DNA from 4 places in the Clavibacter californiensis genome. Region 1 is predicted to be linked to each of the others. Evidence: predicted binding sites of a transcription regulator. Region 1 holds the regulator's gene; each other region holds the start of a gene.

What was found. The regulator HrcA, encoded in region 1, represses chaperone genes, less so after heat shock. The targets are predictions, from matches to a motif close to TTNGCACTCGNNNNNNNCGAGTGCNAA.
Region 2: groL (chaperonin GroEL) is a predicted target of HrcA. The motif match lies at 1,761-1,787, and genes of this name have one in related genera.
Region 3: groES (co-chaperone GroES) is a predicted target of HrcA. The motif match lies at 1,753-1,779, and genes of this name have one in related genera.
Region 4: FGD68_RS12915 (Hsp20/alpha crystallin family protein) is a predicted target of HrcA. The motif match lies at 1,318-1,344, and genes of this name have one in related genera.

The regions. Positions count from the first base shown of each region.
Region 1 is NZ_CP040792.1:2,103,328-2,107,466, reverse strand. Features, by position in the region: gene FGD68_RS10230 (16S rRNA (uracil(1498)-N(3))-methyltransferase) at 2-760, opposite strand; gene dnaJ (molecular chaperone DnaJ) at 763-1,878, opposite strand; gene hrcA (heat-inducible transcriptional repressor HrcA) at 1,939-2,961, opposite strand; gene FGD68_RS10215 (DUF4870 domain-containing protein) at 3,148-3,543, shown strand; gene FGD68_RS10210 (VOC family protein) at 3,554-3,967, shown strand; gene hemW (radical SAM family heme chaperone HemW) at 3,987-4,139, opposite strand, start outside.
Region 2 is NZ_CP040792.1:3,061,747-3,065,885, forward strand. Features, by position in the region: gene groL (chaperonin GroEL) at 97-1,716, opposite strand; gene FGD68_RS14680 (cold-shock protein) at 1,906-2,124, opposite strand; gene FGD68_RS14685 (LytR C-terminal domain-containing protein) at 2,345-2,917, opposite strand; gene FGD68_RS14690 (DUF3263 domain-containing protein) at 2,951-3,280, opposite strand; gene msrB (peptide-methionine (R)-S-oxide reductase MsrB) at 3,517-3,918, shown strand; gene FGD68_RS14700 (nitroreductase family protein) at 3,924-4,139, shown strand, end outside.
Region 3 is NZ_CP040792.1:14,691-18,829, reverse strand. Features, by position in the region: gene FGD68_RS00085 (DUF4190 domain-containing protein) at 13-432, shown strand; gene FGD68_RS00080 (class I SAM-dependent methyltransferase) at 518-1,720, opposite strand; gene groES (co-chaperone GroES) at 1,865-2,161, shown strand; gene rarD (EamA family transporter RarD) at 2,322-3,275, shown strand; gene FGD68_RS00065 (ABC transporter substrate-binding protein) at 3,454-4,139, shown strand, end outside.
Region 4 is NZ_CP040792.1:2,675,291-2,679,429, reverse strand. Features, by position in the region: gene FGD68_RS12920 (IucA/IucC family protein) at 1-675, shown strand, start outside; gene FGD68_RS12915 (Hsp20/alpha crystallin family protein) at 789-1,247, opposite strand; gene FGD68_RS12910 (hypothetical protein) at 1,383-1,733, opposite strand; gene FGD68_RS12905 (SDR family oxidoreductase) at 1,874-2,566, shown strand; gene FGD68_RS12900 (NmrA family NAD(P)-binding protein) at 2,729-3,682, shown strand; gene FGD68_RS12895 (NADP-dependent oxidoreductase) at 3,818-4,139, shown strand, end outside.

The DNA.
Region 1 (4,139 bases):
GTCACCAGCGCCCGAGCGCGGCGTTGACGAGCGCGAGAGCGGCGGGCCCCGCGGTCGACGTGCGGAGGATCCCCGAGCCGAGCGCGACCGGGATGGCCCCCGCCTGGCGGAGCGCCTCGACCTCCGCGGGGGCGATGCCGCCCTCGGGTCCGACCACGAGCAGCACGTCGGTCGCGGGACCCGCGTCGCCGTCGGCCGTCGCCAGGTCGAGCCGCGACAGCCGCGTGTCGGCCGTCGGGTCGAGCACGAGCACGCGCGCGGTCGCGGCCATGCGCACGAGGTCCTTCGTCGTCGCGAGCGCCTCGACCTCGGGCACGCGGGGCCGGATGGACTGCTTCACGGCCTCGCGCACGATCGCGCGCCAGCGATCCCGCCCCTTCGCGACCTTCTGGCCCTCCCACCGGGAGACGGAGCGCTGCGCCTGCCACGGGATGACCGCGTCGACGCCCAGCTCGGTGGCCGCCTGCACGGCGAGCTCGTCGCGGTCCCCCTTCGCGAGGGCCTGCACGAGGACCACGCGCGGAGTCGGCTCGGGGTGCGCCCCGACGGAGTCGACGCGGAGCTCCAGGCGCTGCGGCTCGGCCGACGTGACCGTGCCGGAGGCGATGGTGCCGCGCCCGTCCCCGACGAGGATCCCCTCGCCGGCGCGCACGCGGCTCACCGTCACGGCGTGCCTGGCCTCCTGCCCGGCGAGCACGAGCAGGCGTCCGACCGCGAGGTCGGACGCGCCGATGTCGTCTGCCAGGTAGAAGTGCGCCACGGTCAGACGTTGAGGAAGCGGTCGCGGAGCTTCTGGAACAGGCCCTGCTGGAAGTGGGCGAGGTGCGGCGCGGGCGCCTTGTTGCGGCGCGCGAACTGCTGGATGAGGTCGCGCTCCTTGTGGTCGAGCTTCTGCGGCGTGACCACCTGGATCCCGATCTTGAGGTCACCCCGACCGGAGCCGCGGAGCTTCGTTACGCCGCGTCCGCGCACCGTGATGATCTCGGCGCTCTGGATCCCGGGCCGCAGCTCCAGGTCGACGTCGCCGTCGAGCGCCTCGATGTGGGCGTCGCTGCCGAGGATCGCGTCGACCATGCTCACCTCGACCGTGGCGAGCAGGTCGTCGCCGTTGCGGCTGAAGACCTCGTGGTGCTTGACCTTGATCTCGAGGTAGAGGTCGCCGTTGGGGCCGCCAGCGGGTCCGACCTCGCCGGAGCCCGGCATCTGGAGGCGGAGGCCCGTGTCGACGCCGGCCGGGATGTCCACCGGCACGGTGCGGCGCGCGCGGACGCGGCCCTGGCCCTGGCAGGTGGGGCACGGGTGCGGGATGACGGTGCCGTAGCCGCGGCAGGTGCCGCAGGGGCTCGAGGTCATCACGTTGCCGAGGAGCGAGCGCACCTGGCGCTGGATGCTCCCGGATCCGCGGCAGATGTCGCAGGTGACGGCGCTCGTGCCGGGCTGGGCGCAGGATCCGTGGCACGTGTCGCAGACGACGGCCGTGTCGACCTCGAGGTCGCGGTGCACGCCGAAGATGACCTCCTCGAGCTCGACCTCCACGCGCAGCAGCGCGTCCTGGCCGCGCTCCTGGCGGGAGCGCGGGCCGCGTCCGCCGCCGCCCTGCTGGCCGCCGAAGAACGTCTCGAAGATGTCGCCGAACCCGCCGAAGCCCTGGCCTCCCTGGCCGCCGAACCCGGCCTGCGGGCCGAGGTCGTACTGCTGGCGCTGCTGCGGGTCCGACAGCACGTCGTACGCGTGCGTGACGAGCTTGAACCGCTCGGCCGCGTCGGGGGCGTCGTTGACGTCCGGGTGGAGCTGGCGCGCCTGCTTGCGGTACGCCTTCTTGATCTCCTCTGGCGTCGCCTCGCGGCTCACGCCGAGTACTTCGTAGTGGTCAGCCACGTCGGGCCCTTCGGTGGTGATGGTCGTGGGAACTGGGGGCGGTGCGCCGGCAGGCGGCGGTCACCGCTCCTCGAGCAGGCGCGAGAGGTAGCGCGCGACCGCGCGCACCGACGCCATGTTGGTGGAGTAGTCCATGCGGGTCGGCCCCAGCACGCCGAGGCGCGCGAGCACCCCGCCGGACGAGCTGTAGCCGCTGGTGAGCACGCTCGTCTCGCCGAGCCCGAACGGGGCGTTCTCCCGGCCGATGCTCACCGAGACTCCGTGCTGGTCGGCCTCCATCTCGCCGAGCAGGCGCAGGAGCACCACCTGCTCCTCGATGGCCTCGAGGACGGGCGAGATGCTGCCGGGGAAGTCGCGCTCGGTGCGGGCGAGGTTGGCGGATCCGGCGAGCAGCAGCCGCTCCTGCCGGTTGGCGAGCACCTGCTCGACGAGCGTGCCCGCGAGCACGGAGGCCGCGGCGCGCTGGGCCGGTCCTACCTCGTCGGACAGCGTCTCGAGCCGGGTGGCCGCCTCGGCGAGGCCGAGACCGCCGACGGCCTGGTTGATCCGCGTGCGCATGACCGCGAGGAAGGCGTCGTCCGGGTCGCCCGCGAGCTCGACGACGCGCTGCTCGACGCGGCCCGTGTCGGTGATGAGCACGGTGAGCACGCGCGTGGTGGACAGCGCCACGAGCTCGACGTGCTTCACGTGGCTCGTGGCGAGCGACGGGTACTGCACGAGCGCGACCTGGTTGGTGAGCTGCGCGAGGAGGCGCACGGTGCGCGCGAGGACGTCGTCGAGGTCGACCGACTCGCCGAGGAACACGTGGATGGCCTGGCGTTGTGCGGGCGTGAGCGGACGCACGTCGGCCAGCTGGTCGACGAAGACGCGGTACCCCTTGTCGGTCGGCACGCGACCGGACGACGTGTGCGGCGCGGCGATCAGCTCCTCCTCCTCGAGGAGGGCCATGTCGTTGCGGATGGTGGCGGCCGAGACGCCGAATGCGTGGCGCTCCACGATGGACTTGGAGCCCACGGGCTCCCGAGAGGACACGTAGTCCTGCACGATCACCCGGAGGACGTCGAGCCCGCGTTCCGAGACCATGGCGGCTCCCTCCTGGCACTCGTCGGTTCTGACTGCCAATCGTACCGCGGCTGCGGCGGTGGTCGGCGTTGCCGGTCGCGCGTCGTCGGCGGTAGCGTGGAAGGGCCAGGCGTCGCCCGGCCCACCCACCATCCGCTCGCGTCCGCCGGTCCCCGGCCGTCGCGTGGCACCGAGAGGCTCCCCGCGATGTCCGCACCCGATCCGCACCCGTACGGCGCGCCCGCTCCGCTCACCCCGAGCGAGGACCGCCTCTGGGCGTCCCTCACGCACTTCCTCGCGATCCTCATCGTGCCGTCGTTCATCGTCTGGCTCGTGTTCCGCGAGCGCGGCCGGTTCACCGACCAGGAGGGCAAGGAGGCGACCAACTGGACCATCAACGTCGCGGGCGCGCTCGTCATCCTCAACGTGCTGCAGGTGGTCTTCGGGGTCATCCCGATCCTCGGGCTGATCATCGGCCTGCTCCTCGGCCTCGGGATCTTCGCGGTGGTCGTGGTCAACATCGTCTTCGCGATCATCGGCGGCACACGCGTGCAGGCTGGCCGGCCCTACCGCTACCCGCTCAACATCCGGTGGATCAAGTAGGCGGACGCCCGTGAGCGCGAGGATCCGGCACGTCGCGATCGACTGCCTCGACCCGCACGCGCTCTCCCTCTTCTGGGCCGGCGTGACGGGCTTCGCGGAGGATCCGGACGAACCGAACCTCCCAGGTCAGGACGCCGCGTGGCTGGGCGACCCGGTCTCCGGCCTGGGCATCATCCTGCAGCGCGCGGACGCGCCGAAAGCCGGCAAGAACCGCGTGCACCTCGACCTCGCGCCCGACGACCGCACGCGCGACGAGGAGGTCGACCGCGTTCTGGCGCTGGGAGCCGCGCTCGTGGCCGACCGGCGGAACGCGGACGGCAGCGGCTGGGTCGTGCTCGCGGATCCCGAGGGCAACGAGTTCTGCGTGGAGCGCAGCGACGCCGAGCGCGAGGCCGGCGACGTGGTGGGCGCGGTCGTCCTCTGACGACCGGCCGGGCCGCCGCCTAGTCCTCGAGCAGCCGCCGCACGACGGCGTCGGCCAGCAGGCGCCCCTGCAGCGTGAGCACGAGGGTGCCGGAGAGGGCGGCGCGCGGATCCACCAGGCCGTCGGCGATGAGCCCCGCCACCTGGCGGCGGCCCTCGGCCGTGAGCGTCGG
Region 2 (4,139 bases), 960 kb from region 1:
CCGCGCACGACGAAGCGGGCGGCCCCGTGAGGGACCGCCCGCTTCGTCGTGCTGATCGTGCTGGTGGGCGGGGCGTCTCCGCCCCACCCGGTCGGACTAGAAGTCCATGCCACCCGTGGGGTCGCCGGCCGGGGCCGGGTTCTTCTCGGGCTTGTCGGCGACGACCGCCTCGGTCGTGAGGAACAGACCGGCGATGGACGCGGCGTTCAGCAGAGCCGAGCGCGTGACCTTCACCGGGTCGTTGATCCCCGCGGCGAGCATGTCGACGTACTCGCCCGTGGCGGCGTTGAGGCCGTGACCCGAAGGGAGGTTGCGGACGCGCTCGGCCACGACGCCGGGCTCGAGGCCCGCGTTGAGGGCGATCTGCTTGAGCGGAGCGTCGACCGCGACGCGGACGATGTTCGCGCCCGTCGCCTCGTCGCCCTCGAGCTGGAGCTTCTCGAACGCGAGCTTGCCGGCCTGGATGAGGGCGACGCCACCACCGGCGACGATGCCCTCCTCGACGGCGGCCTTCGCGTTGCGGACGGCGTCCTCGATGCGGTGCTTGCGCTCCTTGAGCTCCACCTCGGTCGCGGCGCCGGCCTTGATGACGGCCACGCCGCCGGCCAGCTTCGCGAGGCGCTCCTGGAGCTTCTCGCGGTCGTAGTCGCTGTCCGTGTTGCCGATCTCGTTGCGGATCTGCTGCACGCGGGCCGCGATCTCGGTGGCGTCTCCGCCGCCCTCGACGATCGTGGTCTCGTCCTTGGTGATGACGACCTTGCGGGCCGTGCCGAGCAGGTCGAGGGTGACGTTCTCGAGCTTGAGGCCGACCTCCTCGGCGATGACCTGGCCACCGGTGAGGATGGCGATGTCCTGCAGCTGCGCCTTGCGACGGTCGCCGAAGCCGGGGGCCTTGACGGCGACCGACTTGAAGATGCCGCGGATCTTGTTCACGACGAGCGTGGCCAGGGCCTCGCCGTCGACGTCCTCGGCGATGATGAGGAGCTGCTTGCCCGACTGGATGACCTTGTCGACGATGGGCAGGAGGTCCTTGATGTTCGAGATCTTCGAGTTGACGATCAGGATGTACGCGTCCTCGAACACGGCCTCCTGGCGCTCGGGGTCCGTGACGAAGTACTGCGACAGGTAGCCCTTGTCGAAGCGCATGCCCTCGGTGAGCTCGAGCTCGGTGCCGAAGGTGTTGGACTCCTCGACGGTGACGACGCCCTCCTTGCCGACCTTGTCGATCGCCTCGGCGATGATGGCGCCGATGGTGGAGTCGCCGGCGGAGATGGACGCGGTGGCGGCGATCTCCTCCTTGGTCTCGATCTCCTTCGCGGCGGCCTTGAGCTCCTCCGTGACGGCCGCGACGGCCTTCTCGATGCCGCGCTTGAGGCTGATGGGGTCGGCGCCCGCGGCGACGTTGCGGAGGCCCTCGCGGACCAGCGCCTGCGCGAGGACGGTCGCGGTGGTCGTGCCGTCACCGGCGACGTCGTCGGTCTTCTTGGCGACCTCCTTGACGAGCTCCGCGCCGATCTTCTCGAACGGGTCGTCGAGCTCGATCTCCTTGGCGATGGACACGCCGTCGTTCGTGATCGTGGGGGCGCCCCACTTCTTCTCGAGGACGACGTTGCGGCCACGCGGGCCGAGCGTCACGCGGACCGCGTCGGCCAGGATGTTCAGGCCGCGCTCGAGGCCGCGGCGGGCTTCTTCGTCAAAAGCGATGATCTTAGCCATGTGTATCTCTCGTCCCTCCCGGACGTCAGGAAAAAGGCAGTCGTCTAGCACTCCCCGTGAGGGAGTGCCAGGGACGATTCTGGCACTCGCCCTACGGGAGTGCAAGCGAGCCGCCCACAGGCTGGACGCCGGTCGGGATGCGACGACGCCGCCGCCCGGACGGGCGACGGCGTCGTGGCGGGATGCTCCCTAGGCCAGCGTGACGTTCTCCGCCTGCAGGCCCTTGGAGCCCTGGCCGATCTCGAAGGCGACGCGCTGCCCCTCCTCGAGGACCTTGTAGCCGGACATCTCGATCGCCGAGTAGTGGACGAAGACGTCCTGCTGGGCAGGACCGCCCTCGACGGCGTCCACGGTGATGAACCCGAACCCCTTCTCCCCATTGAACCACTTCACGGTGCCGTTGGCCATGTGCTTCTCCATGTGCGAATGCGCGGTGTCGGGGGCACGGTGCCGCCACCCCCGGGTCGGCCGCGGAGCCCTGCATCGACCCCGCGCCACGCCCTCGGGACGTACGGCGCGCAGCACCTGGACGCGGCGGGCGTGCGACCAGGCAGCACGATAGACAGAGCCGACGACGCCCCGTCGGGTTACTCCACGGGGACGACTCGGCGGGCCGAGACGGAGGCGTTCAGCCCTTGGCGGCGTAGTCGGCGCCGAGCACTGCCGTGAGCTTCGACGCCTGGGCCGCGGCCGTGCCCTCGGCCGGTCGGAACTGGTCGGACTGCGCCACGTCGCCCACCCCCAGCGCCGCGACGAGGCCGCGCGCGGCGCCTTCGTCCGCGTCGTCGTAGTAGTAGACGGTCGTGGTGGCGATGTCGGTGGAGCTGGCGTTCAAGCGGGACGCGATGGCCCAGCCCTCCTTCTCGAGCGCCGTCGCGGCCCGGGCCGAGAGACCCGACGTCCTCGTGCCGTTGAGGACGGTCACGACCATGCCGGGCACGGCGGTGGGAGCGGCGGTCGGCTGCTCGGTGGGCGCGGCCTCCTCGGAGGAGCCGCCGCTCGGGATGATGTCGGTGAACGAGACCCGGTCGTTGATGACGAAGAGCCCGACGACGCCGAGGCCCACGAGCAGGCCGGTCGCGAGGGCCGCCCACGCGAAGGCGCGGAAGCGGTGGTGAGGCGGACGGGGCGCGCGATGGGCGCCCACTCGGCTCAGGTCGCCGGGGACCTCGTCGAAGCGGTCGGGAGCGTGGGAGGGCATGGGGGTCTCGTGTCTCCTCGGTGGGGCGCGGGGTCAGCGCGCGGTCGGTCGGTGCGGGAGACCGGTGGGCAGGGCGCGTGCCGCGCGCGCGGCGGCGCGCGTCTCACGGAGTCGCAGGAGGCGCCCGACGAGGAGCGGGTCGTAGGCGAGGGCCTCGCGCGTCTCGAGCAGGGATCCGAGCAGCTGGTAGTAGCGCGTGGCCGAGAGGCCGAAGGCCTGGCGGATGGCCTCCTCCTTCGCCCCGGCGTGACGCGTCCAGTCCCGCTCGAAGTCGAGGACCGCGCGGGCGCGGGCGTCGAGCTCGACGACCGGATGCGATCCGGCCGCCGGAGCGGTCGTGGAGCTTGTCTCGCGCTGGTCCACGGCATGCTCCTTCCCCGACATCCCCCACATACTAGGTGCGCCTCGCTGAGCGCCTTGCGCAGCATGCCGGGGTGTCCACGCACCGCGACGGGCACCGCGGCAGCGCATCGCGTCCGCTCGCATCCCGGAGCGGATCGTCCCCCGCATGCAGGAATCGACGGGGGCCCGCGGCGGTTGTCCATGGAGGCGCGCTGGGACGCCGCCCCTAGGATCGACCAGCGAGAAAGGACCCGCACATGGCCTACGAGATCGAGAAGACCGACGACGAGTGGCGCCAGGAGCTCTCCCCGGAGGAGTACGCGGTGCTGCGCCAGCAGGCCACCGAGCGCCCCTGGACCGGCGAGCTGCTGGACGAGGAGCGCACCGGCGTCTACGGGTGCAAGGCCTGCGGCGCCGAGCTCTTCACGAGCGACACCAAGTTCGACTCCCACTGCGGGTGGCCGAGCTTCTACGCGCCGAAGGAGAGCGACGCCGTCAAGCTGTACACGGACACGAGCCTCGGCATGAAGCGCGTCGAGGTCGTCTGCGCCCGGTGCGGATCGCACCTCGGGCACGTCTTCGACGACGCGCCGCAGACCCCCACCGGCGACCGGTTCTGCATGAACTCGGTCTCCATGTCGTTCCGCACCGCGGAGTGATGGGCGTGCCGCGGCATCGGGCGGGCGGCACCCCCGACCCGTCCGGGCCCGGCACCCCTTCGCAGGGCGGACCCGTCCTGGAGGCGCTCCGCGGTCGGCGGTCCCGCTCGTCCGTGGGCGCCGCGTCCCCGACGCACGAGGATCTCGTCCCGCTCGTCGAGGCCGCCTCACGGCTCGCCGACCACGGCGGTCTGCGGCCGTGGCGTGTCATCGAGATCCGC
Region 3 (4,139 bases), 1.1 Mb from region 1:
AAAGGAACGACAATGACCGATCCGCAGAACCCGGACCGCTCCCACGACGGCTTCCCGCCCGCGCCGAGCCAGCCCGCCTACCCGGCCGCTCCCGCCGCCGGCTCGCCCTACGCGGCGCCCTACCAGCCCGGCCAGGGCGGTGCGCCCAAGAAGGGCCTCGCCATCACCTCGATGGTGCTCGGCATCGTGTCCGTGGTCCTGTCGCTCCCACTGTGGTTCCTCACGTTCTTCGTGGGCATCGCGGCGATCATCACGGGCGTGCTCGCGCGCAAGCGCAACCCCGGGACCAAGGGCTTCTGGCTCACCGGCATCATCCTCGGCATCGTCGGCGTGCTCGTCAGCATCGTCGTGGTCCTCGTCGTCGTCGTGTTCGTGAACACCGCGATCCAGACCGGCGAGATCAACGGCACGCCGATCCCGACCGCGCCGTAACGCGCCACCCGCAGCACGATGACGCGGCCGTCCCCTCGGGGGCGGCCGCGTCATCGCGTCCGGGGAGGGGGCCCAGGGCCCCACCTCAGCCCGCGGCGACCCCGTGCCGGTCCGCGAGGATCGCCACCCGCCGCCCGCCGACCCGGGTCGCGATCAGCGTCGCCGATCCGTCGCCCTTCAGCTGCAGCCGCGTGCGCAGCCGCGCCGGATCCACGTCGACCCCGCGCTTCTTGATCTCCAGCGTCCCGATCCCGCGCGCCCGCAGCTCGCGCTTCAGCCGCTGCTCGTCGAGCGGCAGCACCTCGCGCACCCGGAAGCCGCGCGCGAACGGCGTCGCCTGCTCTCGCTCGGACGTGATCCACGCGATGCCGTCGCCGACCATCCGCCCGTCGAGCGAGCGCGCCAGGTCGCCGATGAGGCGGGCGCGGATCACGGCGCCGTCCGGCTCGTACAGGTGCGCGCCCAGCTCGCCGAGCTCGGCATCCTCGCTGTCGGCCGCCGACGTGAGCTCCGCCTGGGCTCCGCCGCTGATCACGAGGGCCGCCCGCCGGATCCCGTCTCGCCGCGTCGGCCCGAACCAGAGGCCCATCTCCACGGCCTGCCCATCGACCGAGACCCACTGCGCCTCCGCCTCCGCGGGGATGAGGTCGCGGTCGAGGCCCGGTCCGAGCTTGATGCCCGCGGCCCGGCCCGCGGCCAGCCCGAACGCGGCGGAGAGCGTGGGGGAGTACGCATCCGGATCCGAGATGCGGCGCGTCGACGAGTGGCCGTCCGTGCGCCGCGCGGGGTCGAGGTAGACGCCGTCGACGCGGCCGGCGTCGAACGCCTCGGCCGTGCCCTGCTCGACCTCGGCCTCGGGGAACGGCGCGAGGTTCCAGCCGGCGACCGCCGCGGTCACCTCGTCGCGCTCGACGGCCGTGACGCGGATCCCGATGGCCGCCATCGCCATCGCGTCCCCGCCGATCCCGCAGCCGAGGTCGGCCACGTGCGCGACGCCCGCCTGCTGGAAGCGCCCCGCGTGCTGCGCGGCGACGGGCAACCGCGTCGCCTGCTCGAGCCCGGCCTCCGTGAAGAGCATGCGCGCGGCGAACTCGCCGAACTTGACCCCGGCCTTCGCTCGCAGCCGCGACTGCGTGAGGACGGCGGACACGAGCGCCGGGGAGTGCCCCTCGCCGCGCAGCGCGCTCACCATCCGCACCATGTCGTCCCCCGGCGCGGGCGCGGGAAGGGAGTCGAGCAGGCGGAGCCCCTCGAGCGAGAGCACCTCGCGGAGGTCGGTCTGATCCATCCGCCCACCGTACCGGGGCCCCTCTGCACCGATTGGCACTCGCGTTGCGCGAGTGCAAGCGCGGCCCGTAGAATCTCACCTGGCACTCTCCCCGGGAGATTGCCAATCAGTCTTGTCCCTTAGTCACGAAGGAAGAGGTCAACCGTGTCGGTCTCCATCAAGCCGCTCGAGGATCGCATCGTCATCCAGCAGGTCGAAGCCGAGCAGACCACCGCGTCTGGTCTGGTCATCCCCGACACCGCCAAGGAGAAGCCCCAGGAGGGCGAGGTCGTGGCCGTGGGCCCCGGCCGCATCGACGACAACGGCAACCGCGTCCCGCTCGACGTCGCCGTGGGCGACAAGGTCATCTACTCCAAGTACGGCGGAACCGAGGTCAAGTACGACGGCCAGGACCTCCTCGTCCTCTCCGCGCGCGACGTGCTCGCCGTCATCGAGCGCTGACGCTCCGCCTCAGCGACACCGCACCACGCATCACCGCTTCACCCGGGAGCCCGGCCGACACGTTCGGCCGGGCTCTCGTGCGTCCGGGCGTACCCTCGCGCGTGCCGGCGGTCCCGTCGCCGCGGGCGTCATCGTGCGTCCGCGGCGCTAGCCTCGGGAGGTGACGCGCCCCGCCCCCGAGACCTCGACCCGCACCGGTCTCCTCGCCGCCGTCGGCGCGTACGGCCTGTGGGGCGTCCTCCCCGTCTTCTTCCTGCTGCTCGTGCCGGCGGGGGCGTTCGAGATCGTCGGCTGGCGGATCCTCTTCTCGCTCGTCGTCTGCGCCATCGTCATCACGGCCGCCCGGCGCTGGTCGCGCGTGGTCGCCATCGTGCGCCGCCCGCGGATCCTCCTCGGGCTCGGCCTGGCGGGCCACCTGATCCTGGTCAACTGGACCGTGTACGTCTACGGCACGCTCTCCGGCCACGTCGTCGAGACCGCGCTCGGCTACTTCATCAACCCGATCGTCACGGTGCTGCTCGGCGTGATCCTCCTGCGCGAGCGCCTGCGCCCGTTGCAGTGGACCGCCGTGGGCCTGTCCGCCGTCGCGGTGGCCGTCATCGCCGTCGGCTACGGGCAGCTGCCGTGGGTGTCGCTCGCGCTCGCCGGGTCGTTCGGGCTCTACGGGCTGGTGAAGAAGCGCGTGAGCGGGGGAGCCGACGCCCTCTCCGGCCTCGCGCTGGAGACGGCCTGGCTGGTGCCCGCCGCCACGACGATGCTCGTGATCACGGGCGCGGGCGCTGGCCTCACCATCGGCACGGTGTCGCTCGGGCACACGCTGCTGATGGTCAGCACGGGCGTCGTGACCGCGGGCCCGCTCCTCCTCTTCGGATTCGCCGCCGGGCGCCTGCCGCTCTCGGTGATCGGGCTCACGCAGTACCTGGCGCCTCTGCTGCAATTCGCGTTCGGCGTCTTCGTGATGCAGGAGGCCATGCCGCCCGAGCGGTGGGCCGGATTCGCGATCGTGTGGGCGGCGCTCGCGCTGCTCACGATCGACATGATCCGTGCGTCCCGCCGCACGCTTTCCGTCGCGGCACCCGCGCAGAAGGTTCCGGCGGTCGTCGACGGCATCTGATTCGGATCCCGTCGCGCATTCCCCGAATGGTAACGATCCGGTCGCGTTACACGACGGAAATGCCGATGCATTGTGTCCGTCTCATCCGCGCCATAGGGTCGCACCAGGCGAGGCGCGCATTCGCGTGCCTCATGCGACACATTCCCGAGCATCACCACACACATCCATAAGGAGCACCATGAGCGCATTCGGCAGGGCTTCGGCCTCCCGCTCACGATCCGCCCGCACCGCCCTCAGCGCCGTCACCATCGCGGTGGCCGGCGCCCTCGTCCTCGCCGGCTGCTCCGGCGGCGGAGGCGAGGGGGGCACCACGGCCGACGGCGGCCTGAACCTCAAGATCGGCACGATCCTGCCGCAGACGGGCTCCCTCGCGGTCCTCGGCCCGCCCGAGTTCGCCGGCGTCGACCTCGCGGTGAAGGACATCAACGACGCCAAGGCCGGCATCACGGTGACCAACACGGCCAAGGACTCCGGCGACACCACGACCGACATCGCCAGCCAGTCCGCCACCTCGCTCATCGCGGACGGCAACAGCGCCATCATCGGCGCCGCGTCCTCGGGCGTCTCGAAGACCTTCATCGACCAGGTCACCCAGGCCGGCGTCGTGCAGCTCTCGCCGGCGAACACCTCGCCCGACTTCTCGACCTACGCGGACGACGGCTACTACTGGCGCACCGCCCCCTCGGACGTGCTCCAGGGCCGCATCCTCGGCAACAAGATCCTCCAGGACGGCAAGACCAACGTCTCGATCCTCTACATGAACGACGCCTACGGCACGGGCCTCGAGGAGAACATCAAGAAGACGCTCGAGGCGGGCGGCGCCACCATCGCCGCCGAGCAGGTCTTCGAGCCGTCCGCGACGGA
Region 4 (4,139 bases), 570 kb from region 1:
CCGAGCCTCGCGGAGGGCGAGCGGCTGATGAGCATGACGAGCCTGCTGCACGTCGACGCGCAGGGGGCGAGCGTGCTGGAGGCGCTCATCGACGCGTCCGGGATCGGCGCGGCCGCCTGGATCCGTCGCTGGCTCGACGCCTACCTCGTGCCGCTCGCGCACGCGCTGATCGCGCACGACCTCGCCTTCATGCCGCACGGCGAGAACGTGATCCTCGTGCTCCGCGACCACGTCGTCGTACGCGTGCTGATGAAGGACATCGCCGAGGAGGTCGCCCTCTTCGACATGGAGCGCGAGCTGCCGGAGGACGTGCGCCGGATCCGTATGGACGTCCCCGAGGAGGAGCGCACCCTCACGGTCTTCACCGACGTGATGGACGGCTTCCTCCGCTTCGCCGCCGCGCTCGTCGAGGACCGTGACGACCTCGGCCCCGACGGCCCGTGGCGCGTGGCCGCGGAGGCGCTCGCCGACCACGAGCGGGCGCACCCGGAGCTGGCGGAGCGCATCGCCCGGTTCGACCTCTTCGCGCCGTCCTTCGACCGCTCCTGCCTCAACCGGCTGCAGCTGCGCGACAACCGGCGCATGGTCGACCTGCAGGCGCCGGTGATGCAGATCCGCGGCTCGCTGCGGAACCCGCTCGCGATCCACGCGGGGCTGCGGCCGCGCATCAGCTGACGTCGACGGCGCCGACACGCGTCCCGGACCGGACGCGCGAGGAGCCGCCGCCCGCTTCGTGCGGACGACGGCTCCCGTCGTCGTGTGCGGCGCCGGAGCGCCGCCCGGTCGGATCAGCTCGCCGCGTGCGCGCCCTGCTCCACCGTCAGCGTGCGGCCCTCCTGGCCCTGCGGCTCGTCGGACGTGACCGCGATCTTCCGCGGCTTCGCCCGCTCGCTCACCGGGATGGTGACGCTCAGCACGCCGTTCGCGTAGTGCGCCGAGATGCGCTCGGTGTCGATGCCCTGGCCGAGCGTGAGCTGGCGGAGGAACGTGCCCGCCACGCGCTCGCGCGTCAGCCACCGCACGTTCTGGTCGCCGGCGAGCGTGCGCTCGGCGCGGATGGTCAGCAGCTGGCCGTCCACGTCGATGTCGACCGAGCCCGGGTCGATGCCCGGGAGGTCGGCGGCCAGCACGTAGGTGTCGCCCTCGCGGTGCAGGTCGATGGGCATCGGACGGTTCGCCTGGCGGGTCTCGGCCAGCGCGCCCATGGCGCGGTCCAGCTCGCGGAACGGATCGAAGGTCATGTTCATGCTCGACTCCTCTGATGATCTGCGGTGATGATCTCCGGGGTTGAGCCTCCTCGGCTCAACCACGATGAGATTAGCACTCGGCGCAGGGGAGTGCCAAGCCGTTCGCCTACGGCGAATGCCGCTCTCATCACCTGTTCAGGAGCGGCGGCGGAGGTCGCGCTCCATGCGCCCGATGAGCGTCCAGACCGCGCGCGAGAGGTCCGGGTGCTCGAGCGCGATGCCGCGCAACAGCCGGTACTCGAAGCGCGCGACGACGCCAGGCGCCGTTGACGGGTGGCGCACGCGGGCCAGCTCGTCGGCCATCCCGTCGGCTTCCAGCGCGTCCTGGCGGAGGGTCGCGACCACGTGCTCGTCCACCGTGGGCAGCTGGGGGATGATCTCCCACGGGTCGTCGCCGTTCCGGCATCGGTGCTCGATCACGGCGTCCAGCTCGTCGCGGGCTTCCTGCCGCAGCACCTCGAGGCTGGCGGGGAAGCGGGCGTGCACGGGCGGATCCTCTCGGGCGGCGGGCCGACGCGCCTCACGGCCGCCGTCCCTTCACGCTACGTCATGCCCCGGGGCGCGCTGGGCGGACGGGGTGGTCGGATGCCGTCGGTAGCCTGGAGGACCGCGACCCAGGAGGATCCATGACCGACCACGCCCGCCCCGTCGCCCTCGTCACGGGAGCCACCCGCGGGATCGGCCGCGCCATCGCGGAGGACCTCGGCCGCACCCACCGCGTGATCGTGCACGGCCGCGACCGCGACGCCGTCGACGCGCTCGCCGCGTCCCTGCCGGACGCCGTCGGCTGGGCGGCCGACCTCGCCGCGGGCGGCCTCGCCGACCTCGTCCCCGGCCTCGACCGCCTCGACGTGCTCGTGCACTCCGCCGGCGTGATCGGCGGCGACGCCGTGGCGGAGACGCCCGTCGACGAGTGGCGGCGGGTCTTCGAGGTCAACGTCTTCGCGGTCGCCGAGGTGACGCGCGTGCTCCTGCCCGCGCTCCGGGCGGCGCAGGGGCAGGTCGTGCTCGTGAACTCCGGATCCGGCTTCACGGCCAACCCCACGGGCGGCGTCTACGCGGGATCCAAGTTCGCCCTCCGCGCGCTCGGCGACGCCCTGCGCGAGGAGGAGCGCTCGCACGGCGTGCGCGTCTCGAGCGTGCACCCGGGCCGCGTCGCCACCGACATGCAGCGCGAGCTCCGCGCGAAGGAGGGCGGCGAGTACGACGAGGCCCGCTACCTGGAGCCCGCGTCCGTCGCGCGCGCCGTGCGCCTCGTCGTCGACCAGACCCGCGACGGCACGCTCGAGTCGGTGTCGCTGCGGCCGTTCGGGGGCTGATCCGGGAGGGCGTCGCTCATCCAGGGCGCGCGGATCCCGGCCCCGCCCCGGCGCGTCGCCCGCACGGGCACGGTTCCCGAGCATGCTCGTCGGGAGGCGCCCGACGCGGGCGCGACCGACGCCGCCCTCCCCGTGCGGCGCCGCCCAGGAGGAGACCCGCCCATGACCGCATCGCCCGCATCCGCATCCGCATCCGCATCCGGCCCCGTCGTCGTCGCCGGCGCCACCGGCGACCTCGGCCGCCGCATCGTGCGCGAGCTGCTCGCGGCCGGCGCGCGCGTCCGCGTCCTCACCCGGCCCGGAAGAACCGCGGCGGCCGAGGCGTGGGGCGACGACCCGCGCGTCGAGGTCGTCGAGGCCGCGTACACCGACCGGGCCGCGCTGATCCGCGGGGTCGCCGGCGCGCGCGTCGTCGTCTCCGCGGTCAGCGGCGCCCGCGCCGTGATCGTCGGGGCGCAGCGTGCGCTCCTGACGGCGGCGGTCGCGGCCGGCGTGCCGCGCTTCATCCCCTCGGACTACTCCTCCGACTACCGCCGGGTCACGCCCGGCAGCAACCGCAACTTCGAGCTGCGCCGCGAGTTCGCGGCCGACCTCGACGCCGCGCCGATCCGGGCCACCTCGGTGCTCAACGGCGCCTTCGCCGACATGCTCACCGGGCAGGCGCCCATCGTCCTGTTCGACCGGCGCCGCGTCCTCTACTGGTCGTCCGCCGACCAGGTGCTCGACTTCACGACCAAGGACGACACCGCCCGCGTGACGGCGCTCGTCGCGCTCGACGACCACGCGCCGCGCGTGGTCGAGGTGGCGGGGGACCGGGTGACCGCGCGGGACCTCGCGCGCACCATGACGGAGATCACGGGCACGCCGTTCGCGCTGCAGTGGGCGGGCAGCACGGGGGTCCTCTCCACGGCGGCCAAGGCGATGCGCCGCGTCGGCCGCGACGAGCAGGAGACCTTCCCGGCCTGGCAGGGGATGCAGTACCTCGTGAGCATGTACAGCGGCGAGGCGGAGCTGCGGCACGTGGACCGCGAGCGGTTCGGCGCGCACACCTGGACGAGCGTGCGCGACGTGCTCGCCGCGCACGTCGCCGAGCGCGTGAGCGCGTCCGCCGCGTAGCCGGCCGCGCGGCCCTCGTCACGAGGCCACGGCTCGCTGGGTGCCGCATCCAGCGGGCGGTGGAAGGGTGGGGCCGCGCCACGAGCGCCGCGGGTCGGCCGTCCGACCGCCCGCCCCCGAGAACGAAGGAGACCCATGTCTGCACGCAGCATCCAGTGGCAGCTGGCGAAGCGCCCCACCGGCGAGCCCACCCCCGACGACGTCCGCCGCGTCGAGGTCGACCTGCCCGACCTGCAGGACGGCGAGGTCCGCGTCGAGAACGAGTTCATCTCCGTCGACCCCTACATGCGCGGCCGCATGAACGACGTGCCCTCCTACGTGCCGCCGTTCCAGCTCGACGAGGCGATGACCGGATCCGCGGTCGGCCGCGTCGTCGAGTCCCGCTCCGAAGACCTCGCGGTCGGCACGCTCGTCAGCCACATGCTCGGCTGGCGCGACGTCGCGCAGGGCCAGGCCG